Regions from separate parts of the Kosakonia oryzendophytica genome, predicted to be linked through region 1. Evidence: predicted binding sites of a transcription regulator. Region 1 holds the regulator's gene; each other region holds the start of a gene.
What was found. The regulator CRP, encoded in region 1, controls carbon source genes, mostly activating them, when cyclic AMP is high. The targets are predictions, from matches to a motif close to ATGTGANNNNNNTCACAT.

Region 1 (3,290 bases):
CAGGTGCCGGGTACGTTTACCCCCTGGCAACCCTTGCCGGAACCCACAGATGTGCTGTTTTACGAAGGGCTGCATGGCGGCGTTGTGACGCCGCAGCATGACGTGTCGCGTTATGTGGACTTGTTGGTTGGCGTGGTGCCGATTGTTAACCTGGAGTGGATCCAAAAGCTGGTGCGCGATACCAGCGAGCGCGGGCATTCTCGCGAAGCGGTGATGGACTCCGTCGTGCGTTCAATGGAAGACTATATCAACTTCATCACCCCGCAATTTTCCCGCACCCATATTAACTTCCAGCGCGTCCCGACCGTCGATACCTCAAACCCGTTTGCGGCAAAAGGCATTCCCTCGCTGGATGAGAGTTTTGTGGTGATCCATTTCCGCAATCTGGAAGGGATAGATTACCCGTGGTTATTAGCGATGCTGCAAGGTTCGTTTATTTCCCATATGGACACGCTGGTGGTGCCGGGCGGCAAGATGGGGCTGGCGATGGAGCTGATTATGACACCACTGGTGCAACGGCTGATGGAAGGGAAAAAGATCAAATAGCAGTGGTCGAATTATGCCCGGTAAGCCTGACGCTACCGGGCATCGTCCGTCAGGCTTCGATGACTTCGTAGGAATGGGTGATGTTCACCGCTTTTTCCAGCATCAACGCTACGGAGCAATACTTCTCCGCCGACAGATCCACCGCCCGGGAAACCGCCGCATCTTTCAGATCGTGGCCGGTGACAATAAAGTGCAGATTGATATGCGTAAACAGACGCGGCGCTTCTTCGCGACGTTCCGACGTCAGTTTCACTTCGCAGTCCGTCACGTTATGACGCCCTTTTTGCAGGATAGAAACCACGTCGATCGCGCTGCATCCGCCTGCGGCCATCAGCACCATTTCCATCGGGCTTGGCGCTTTGTCACCTGAGTTGCCGTCCATCAGGATTTGGTGACCCGATGCGGACTCACCGAGGAACGTTAACCCTTCCACCCATTTCACACGAGCCTGCATTTTGATTTACTCCGGAGTTGCAATTTTCTTTACAGATTACGCGCACATAACAAAAGTCGCAACGGAAGGCGACCTGCGTCATGCTGAAGCGAGACACCAGGAGACATGCGGTAAAAGCTATGCTAAAACAATCTGGATGCTACAGAGATACATTGACATTACGCATGTACGCAAAGGACATCATTGATTAGAGGCCGCAGATAACGCTGACGGTCCACTTCCGAGGATTTTGGAAGCGAAGACACGAAGTCGAATGATAGCGTGTTTAGATTGCAACCCCAGACGCAGGGTGCACATCCTGTGTCTGGAGACAGCTTATAACAGAGGATAATCGCGCATGGTGCTTGGCAAACCGCAAACAGACCCGACTCTCGAATGGTTCTTGTCTCATTGCCACATTCATAAGTACCCGTCGAAGAGCACGCTGATTCACCAGGGTGAAAAAGCGGAAACGTTGTATTACATCGTCAAAGGCTCAGTGGCAGTGCTGATCAAGGATGAGGAAGGGAAAGAGATGATTCTCTCCTACCTGAATCAGGGAGACTTTATCGGTGAACTGGGACTGTTCGAAGAAGGTCAGGAGCGCAGTGCATGGGTACGCGCTAAGACCGCATGTGAAGTGGCCGAAATCTCCTACAAAAAATTCCGTCAGTTGATCCAGGTTAACCCGGACATTCTGATGCGTCTCTCCTCGCAAATGGCGCGCCGCCTGCAGGTCACGTCGGAGAAAGTGGGTAACCTCGCCTTCCTGGACGTAACAGGTCGTATCGCACAAACACTGTTGAACCTGGCGAAACAGCCGGATGCCATGACCCACCCGGACGGCATGCAAATTAAAATTACCCGTCAGGAAATTGGTCAGATCGTCGGTTGCTCCCGTGAAACGGTGGGCCGTATTCTGAAAATGCTGGAAGATCAGAACCTGATCTCCGCCCACGGTAAAACCATCGTGGTTTACGGAACCCGTTAATCCGCAAAACGGCGCGTTGATCATCCGGCGCGCCGTTTTTGTTTCCTCATGTGGCGCAGGCTGATTTATCACCCCGAAATCAACTATGCACTGCGACAAACGCTGGTGTTATGTTTGCCCGTGGCGATTGGGTTAATCGTCGGCCATCTCCAACAGGGCCTGCTGTTTTCTCTGGTTCCTGCCTGCTGCAATATTGCCGGTCTTGATACCCCGCATAAACGCTTCTTTAAACGTCTGATTATTGGCGGTTCGCTGTTTGCCGGATGCAGTCTTGCCGTACAGCTTCTGCTGGCCGAAGCCCTGCCTCTGCCGCTGATTTTTACCGTTCTCACTTTACTGCTCGGTGTGACCGCCGAGATCAGCGCATTGCACGGGCGGCTGCTGCCTGCGTCGCTGATAGCCGCCATCTTCACGCTGAGTCTTGCGGGCAGTATGCCCGTGTGGGAGCCCCTGCTAATTTATGCACTGGGTACACTCTGGTACGGCGCGTTTAACTGGTTCTGGTTCTGGATGTGGCGCGAACAGCCGCTGCGCGAATCACTCAGCCTGCTCTACCGGCAACTGGCTGATTATTGCGAAGCCAAATACAGCTTGTTGACGCAACATGCCGATCCGGAAAAAGCCTTGCCGCCGCTACTCGCACGCCAACAAAAAGCGGTGGATATGATAAGTACGTGCTATCAGCAACTGCATATGCTGGCGGCCAATCAACACAATGATTACAAACGTCTGCTGCGCGTCTTCCAGATGGCGTTGGATTTACAGGAGCATATTTCTGTCAGCCTGCACCAGCCGGAAGAGGTGCAAAAACTGGTGGAACAGACCCATGCTGAACAGGTGATCCGCTGGAATGCACAAACCGTCTCCGCCCGCCTGCGCGTCCTGGCGGATGACATTCTCTATCATCGCTATCCGACACGTTTCACCATGGACAAGCAGGTTGGCGCGCTGGAAAAAATCGCCCGCCAGCATCCGGAAAACCCGGTCGGTCAGTTTTGCGCCTGGCACTTTAGCCGTATCGCCCGTGTGCTGCGAACCCAACGTCCGCTCTATCTGCGCGATTTAATGGCAGAAAAGCAGCGGCGCCTGCCGCTCATTCCGGCGCTCAAAAGTTATTTATCATTGAAATCTGCGGCGTTGCGTAATGCTGCGCGTATCAGCGTGATGCTCAGCATTGCCAGTCTGATGGGGAGCGCACTGCATTTGCCGAAGCCGTACTGGATCATGATGACTATCATGTTTGTGACGCAAAATGGCTATGGTGCAACACGGGTGCGTATTGTGCACCGGGCGGCCGGCACGCTCGCCGGGCTGATGATT
Region 2 (3,290 bases), 180 kb from region 1:
GGCGCGATGAGAGACAGAGACCCCGCGGATACCTTCCGGCGGATAACGGGTCGCGGCGACAGCGTTCATCGCTTCTTCTTCCGTTTCCACGAACGGGATCAAGAAGTTGTAGAAACCGATGTCCAGCAGGCGTTTAATCACAACCGGATCATTAGTCGGCACACGCACCACCGGTGCGCTGACGCTGCCTTTTAAGGCCATTAATTGCGGTACAAAAGTGAGCACGTCGTTAGGGGCGTGTTCGCCGTCCAGAAGCAGCCAGTCAAAGCCTGCCAGGCCCAGAACTTCAGTGCTGATATGACTACCCAGCGCAGACCAACAACCGATTTGAATCTGTTGCGCCGCCAGCGCGGCTTTGAATTTGTTTGGGAAGATATCGTTATTCATCTTTTGTACCTTAATGAGTTGTTGCTTATTTCTTCAGTTCCATACGTTTGATGTCGCCAACCACAAACAGGTAGCAGACCATCATCATCAGCGCTGAACAGCCAACGAACACCAACGCACCGTTGAAAGAATGCAACTCCTTAACCATGTATCCGATGACCAGCGGCGTTACGATAGACGCTACGTTACCGAACACGTTGAATACACCGCCGCACAGCCCAACAATTTCTTTCGGCGCGACGTCGGAAATAACCGGCCAGCCCAGCGCGCCGAAGCCTTTACCAAAGAATGCGAGCGCCATCAGTGCGACTACCAGTGTTGTGTTATCGGTGTAATTACACAGAATGATGCTTGAAGCCAGTAACATGCCGACCACGATAGGGAATTTACGCGCCACCGTCAGGGTGGAACCACGTTTGATCAGATAATCGGAGAACAACCCGCCCAGCACACCACCGGCAAAACCGCACAGCGCCGGAATGGAAGCCACAAACCCGACCTTCAAAATCGACATGCCCTTTTCCTGCACCAGATAAATCGGGAACCATGTCAGGAAGAACCAGGTAATGGTGTTCAGGAAGTATTGCCCGAAGAACACGCCGAGCATCATGCGGTTGCAGAGCAATTGCTTGATGTAATCCATTTTAGGACCGGCTTTTTGGCTGTCGTCGGTTTTCTTGTGATCCATATCCACAACCGCGCCATTCTTCTCGATGTACTCCAGTTCTTCGCGGGTCATACGAGGATGATCGGTCGGGTTGTGGACAAACTTAACCCAAGCGAAGGTCAGCACAAAACCGATCGCCCCCATCACGGTAAACACATGTTCCCAGCCCCAGGCAAATGTCAGCCAGCCCAGCAGCGGCGAGAACAGTGCCAGGGAGAAGTACTGCGCGGAGTTAAAAATCGCCGAAGCAGTACCGCGTTCTTTTGCCGGGAACCAGGCTGCCACAATGCGGGCGTTCGCCGGGAAGGATGGCGCTTCAGAGAAGCCCAGCATAAAACGCATGAAAAACATGGAGATCCCTGCCAACGCGATCGGGAATACGTCGACAAAACCTTGCAGGAAGGTAAAGAGCGACCAGAAAAACAGGCTCCAGGTATAGACCTTTTTCGAGCCGAAGCGGTCGAGCAGCCAGCCACCCGGAATCTGCATCAACAAATAAGCCCAGCCAAAAGCGGAAAAGATGTAACCCATCGATACAGAATCAAGCTGCAACGCTTTCGCCACTTCTGTTCCGGCGATAGAAAGCGTCGCGCGATCGGCATAGTTAATTGCGGTGACGATAAATATAATCAGCAGAATTAAATAACGGGTGGGTAAACCCCGTTTTGTCTCGACGGCATGTTCAATAGTCATTTTAATTTCCTCGGGCACCGCTAACTTTTAAAATATAATTATATTTTCCGTTTATTATCCGATTTTATTTAAGCACTCGAAACTTAATATCAAATAATTGGCACTTCGATTTTATAGCCCCCAGTATAAACAGCGTTATGACGCCACACACTGGTGTGTTGCTCAATTTTAACATTGAACAGAAAGAATATTTTGAGCATATGCACATAACCCTGGGCGCTGATGCACAGATCTTGCAATATCCAGCCCCACCACACGGGGAATCGCGGAAATAAGTGATTTAGATCACATTTTAGTATTTAAACTCCTGACATTCTTATTTCAGCAAACAAGATTTTTATTTCTGATATTTATTCCAGAATAAAGAATTGGTTCCTTTCTTTGAGTAATGCATCATACAGTTAGCTGGAGATTACTTGACAATGTCCGACATTGAAATTAGACAGCAATCGCCTGGGGCGTTTTATATTAAGGTACACGACACCGATAATGTCGCTATCATCGTTAATGACAATGGCTTAAAGGCGGGTACGCGTTTTCCGGACGGTCTCGAGCTGGTTGAGCATATTCCTCAAGGCCATAAAGTCGCCCTCGTGGATATTCCGCATCATGGCGAAATCGTACGTTATGGTGAAGTCATTGGTTACGCCGTACGTGATATTCCTCGTGGTAGCTGGATTGATGAGTCTATGGTCGAGCTGCCAACAGCGCCACCGCTGAACACACTGCCGCTGGCCACCAAAGTGCCAGAACCATTGCCGCCGCTGGAAGGTTACACCTTTGAAGGTTACCGCAATGCAGACGGCAGTGTCGGCACCAAAAACCTGCTCGGCTTGACCACCAGCGTGCACTGCGTTGCCGGAGTGGTGGATTATGTCGTGAAGATTATCGAACGCGACCTGCTGCCGAAATACCCGAACGTCGACGGCGTGGTCGGTCTGAATCACTTATATGGCTGCGGCGTGGCGATCAACGCGCCTGCGGCAGTGATCCCCATTCGCACCATCCATAACATCTCCCTGAACCCGAACTTCGGCGGCGAAGTGATGGTGATTGGTCTGGGTTGCGAAAAATTGCAGCCGGAACGCCTGCTGCAAGGGACTGAAGATGTGCAGTCTATTCCGGTGGATAGCGCCAGCATTGTGCGTTTGCAGGACGAGCACCATGTCGGCTTCCGCTCCATGATTGACGATATTTTGCAGGTTGCAGAACGCCACCTGGCGAAACTCAACCAGCGTAAACGTGAAACCTGTCCGGCCTCTGAACTGGTTGTCGGTATGCAGTGCGGCGGCAGCGACGCTTTCTCCGGTGTCACGGCAAACCCGGCGGTCGGTTATGCATCTGATCTGCTGATCCGTTGCGGCGGCACCGTGATGTTTTCTGAAGTGACCGAAGTCCGCGATGCGATCCACCTGCTGACACCGCGCGCCATCAACGAAGAAGTGGGCAAACGTCTGCTGGAAGAGATGGCCTGGTACGATAACTACCTGGACATGGGTAAAACCGACCGCAGCGCCAACCCTTCTCCGGGGAACAAAAAAGG
Region 3 (3,290 bases), 1.9 Mb from region 1:
TTTTTGGCGCTATCAGACATCTGCTTTTTTTACTGCTGCTATCACCGACTTTTTTTATTACGGATTGCTCAAACGGCAACCTTACGTCGATTCTTTCACCCGCCTCCCCTGTCGAGGCGAGTCTTAATGCCGAAGAGAAACGTCATCCAGGACGACGGTTCTCATTTACTCTGTATATTCTGCGAATTATAAGGCTCATAAAGAGAATGGGCGGATAATATCAAATGCCTTTCGCTGCCGCCAATACAATTTGCAAATTTGTTAACCATTTCTCTTTTGCAGCAAAGCGTTAGCTGCGAAGACGTGCTCTAACAGTCTCCCTGAGAATTTTTTATCTATGATTATCAACCAGATAAATGCGCATTACAGCCATGTAACGCGTTTTGGCAGACGACGTGGTTTTTTGCACAAAAAATCAACAACTGACCACTTTTTAGCACATTCATCTGCGATAAGATTGAAAGTACTAATATCATTTCAATTATGTCACGGCAAGCCCAATAGTATTATGTGAAGAAAATAACAGATGCGTTTGCGCAGAATCTGCGCAAGGTGGATTCATAAAACTTATATTTCTTTGATAATCAATCATTTTTCTGATTAGCACAATTTATTATACTTATCGCCTTTTTGCGTATTCGTCATATCTTTTACTGATTTTGCGTTTTCCTTCACAGCCTGTTTAGCCCGACTTAATTACTGCGATGTATAAAATAATACATAACGATTGAATATCGAGTAAATAAAGGAGGTGAATCAGTTCAGCAGTCCCGGGAAAATGGATTTTATACCACCAACGATAAATTCAATTCCCAGCGCCATAAGCAGTAAACCCATAATACGGGTAATGACGTTAATGCCTGTCTGTCCCAGCAAACGCACCAACCACGGGGCAATGCGGAAAAGCCCCCATGAACACAAGGCAAATAATGCAATGGCGCCCGAGAAACCCAGCAGATATTCAATGCTGTGATAGCGCGTGCCCCATACAATCGTCGAACTGATGGCACCTGGCCCCGCCATCAGCGGCAGTGCTAACGGCACCACGCCGATGCTTTCGCGGATAGCTGTTTCTGATTGTTCCTGCTTGTTCTGTTTATCCTCCCCCAATTTCCCGCTGATCATCGACATCGCAATCGTCACGACCAGAATGCCCCCCGCGATACGGAACGAATCGATAGAGATACCGAAGATCTGCAGGATGGCGTCGCCGAGAAATAATGATGTCCACAGGATGATGGCAACTGACAGGTTGGCCGTGAGGTTGGTTTTATTTCGTGCCCCCGCCGTCTGATAACTGGTCATACTAATGAAGACAGGAATGATGCCCACCGGGTTAACCAGCGCAAACAGACCAATAAAAAACTTAAAACAGGTCGTAAAATCAAACAATGTATGAATCACTGTAGGCTCCGCAACGTCGCCAGTCTCGATGAGAGAAAGGTGTGACAAAATAATCCATGCCGAAGATACGCGTTTTCTTTATTACATTCATCAGGATTTCTGTCGAAATCAGCGGCAATACAACATGTTATTCAGTTGTGGGAATTGTGATAATCTTAGAGGACGCTCAGTCAGATGCCATTAACATTTGATACAAACGCCCAAAAATGACCTTGCTGAAAGGTGTCAGCGTCACCGAAATTTGACGTAGATCACGCTAATACTACCTAAAACCAGGTAGTCTGGTGTCACCTAAAGAAAGTAAAAAAAGCGCTGTCGCGTTGAGGCTCTTTCAGTAAATCAGTGGCATATGGTTTAGCGTTAAGTATTTGTTTTTCTGAAATTTACGCAACCTGCAGCCGGTCTGTCTATACTCTCGTACTGGACAGCTGGTTTACTAAAAGAGTTTAACATTATCAGGAGAGCATTATGGCTGTTACTAATGTCGCTGAACTTAACGCACTCGTTGAACGCGTGAAAAAAGCCCAGCGTGAATATGCCAACTTTACTCAAGAGCAAGTAGATAAAATCTTCCGTGCCGCCGCCCTGGCTGCTGCAGATGCTCGAATCCCCCTCGCTAAAATGGCCGTTGCTGAATCTGGTATGGGTATCGTCGAAGATAAAGTGATTAAAAACCACTTTGCTTCTGAGTATATCTACAACGCCTATAAAGACGAGAAAACCTGTGGCGTGCTGTCTGAAGATGACACTTTCGGCACCATTACCATTGCTGAACCTATCGGCATTATTTGCGGTATCGTCCCGACCACTAACCCAACTTCTACTGCTATCTTCAAATCGCTGATTAGCCTGAAGACTCGTAACGCCATCATCTTCTCCCCGCATCCGCGTGCAAAAGATGCGACCAACAAAGCGGCGGATATCGTCCTGCAGGCAGCTATCGCTGCTGGCGCGCCGAAAGATCTGATCGGTTGGATCGACCAGCCATCGGTAGAACTGTCTAACGCACTGATGCATCACCCTGATATCAACCTGATCCTGGCCACTGGCGGCCCGGGCATGGTGAAAGCAGCATATAGCTCCGGTAAACCAGCTATTGGTGTGGGCGCAGGCAACACGCCGGTTGTGATTGATGAAACGGCTGATATCAAACGTGCCGTTGCGTCTGTTCTGATGTCTAAAACCTTCGATAACGGTGTTATCTGTGCATCTGAACAGTCTGTCGTTGTTGTTGACTCCGTTTATGATGCTGTTCGCGAACGTTTCGCCAGCCACGGTGGCTACCTGTTGCAAGGTAAAGAACTGAAAGCGGTTCAGGACATCATTCTGAAGAATGGCGCCCTCAACGCGGCCATCGTCGGCCAGCCGGCTTATAAAATTGCTGAACTTGCCGGTTTCACCGTTCCGACCACTACCAAGATTCTGATTGGTGAAGTGAAGGTCGTTGACGAAAGCGAACCGTTCGCTCACGAAAAACTGTCACCGACGCTGGCGATGTATCGTGCGAAAGATTTCGAAGATGCTGTAGAGAAAGCGGAAAAACTGGTTGCAATGGGCGGTATCGGTCACACCTCGTGCCTGTACACCGACCAGGATAACCAACCGGATCGCGTTGCTCACTTCGGTCAGAAGATGAAAACAGCACGTATCCTGATCAACACCCCGGCATCTCAGGGTGGTATCGGTGACCTTTATAACTTCAAACTCGCGCCTTCCCTGACTCTGGGTTGTGGTTCCTGGGGTGGTAACTCCATCTCTGAAAACGTTGGTCCGAAACACTTGATCAACAAGAAAACCGTTGCTAAGCGAGCTGAAAACATGTTGTGGCACAAACTTCCGAAATCTATCTACTTCCGTCGTGGCTCACTGCCAATCGCACTGGATGA

Region 2: garD (galactarate dehydratase) is a predicted target of CRP. The motif match lies at 2,021-2,038, and genes of this name have one in related genera.
Region 3: adhE (bifunctional acetaldehyde-CoA/alcohol dehydrogenase) is a predicted target of CRP. The motif match lies at 1,644-1,661, and genes of this name have one in related genera.

What each region holds. Positions count from the first base shown of each region.
Region 1 covers NZ_CP115659.1:463,907-467,196, reverse strand. Annotated here, with positions in the region: gene O9K67_RS02135 (phosphoribulokinase) at 1-546, shown strand, start outside; gene O9K67_RS02130 (OsmC family protein) at 596-1,000, opposite strand; gene crp (cAMP-activated global transcriptional regulator CRP) at 1,338-1,970, shown strand; gene O9K67_RS02120 (YccS/YhfK family putative transporter) at 2,019-3,290, shown strand, end outside.
Region 2 covers NZ_CP115659.1:639,818-643,107, reverse strand. Annotated here, with positions in the region: gene garL (2-dehydro-3-deoxyglucarate aldolase) at 1-387, opposite strand, end outside; gene O9K67_RS03115 (MFS transporter) at 413-1,747, opposite strand; gene garD (galactarate dehydratase) at 2,170-3,290, shown strand, end outside.
Region 3 covers NZ_CP115659.1:2,346,967-2,350,256, reverse strand. Annotated here, with positions in the region: gene O9K67_RS11470 (YchE family NAAT transporter) at 757-1,404, opposite strand; gene adhE (bifunctional acetaldehyde-CoA/alcohol dehydrogenase) at 1,873-3,290, shown strand, end outside.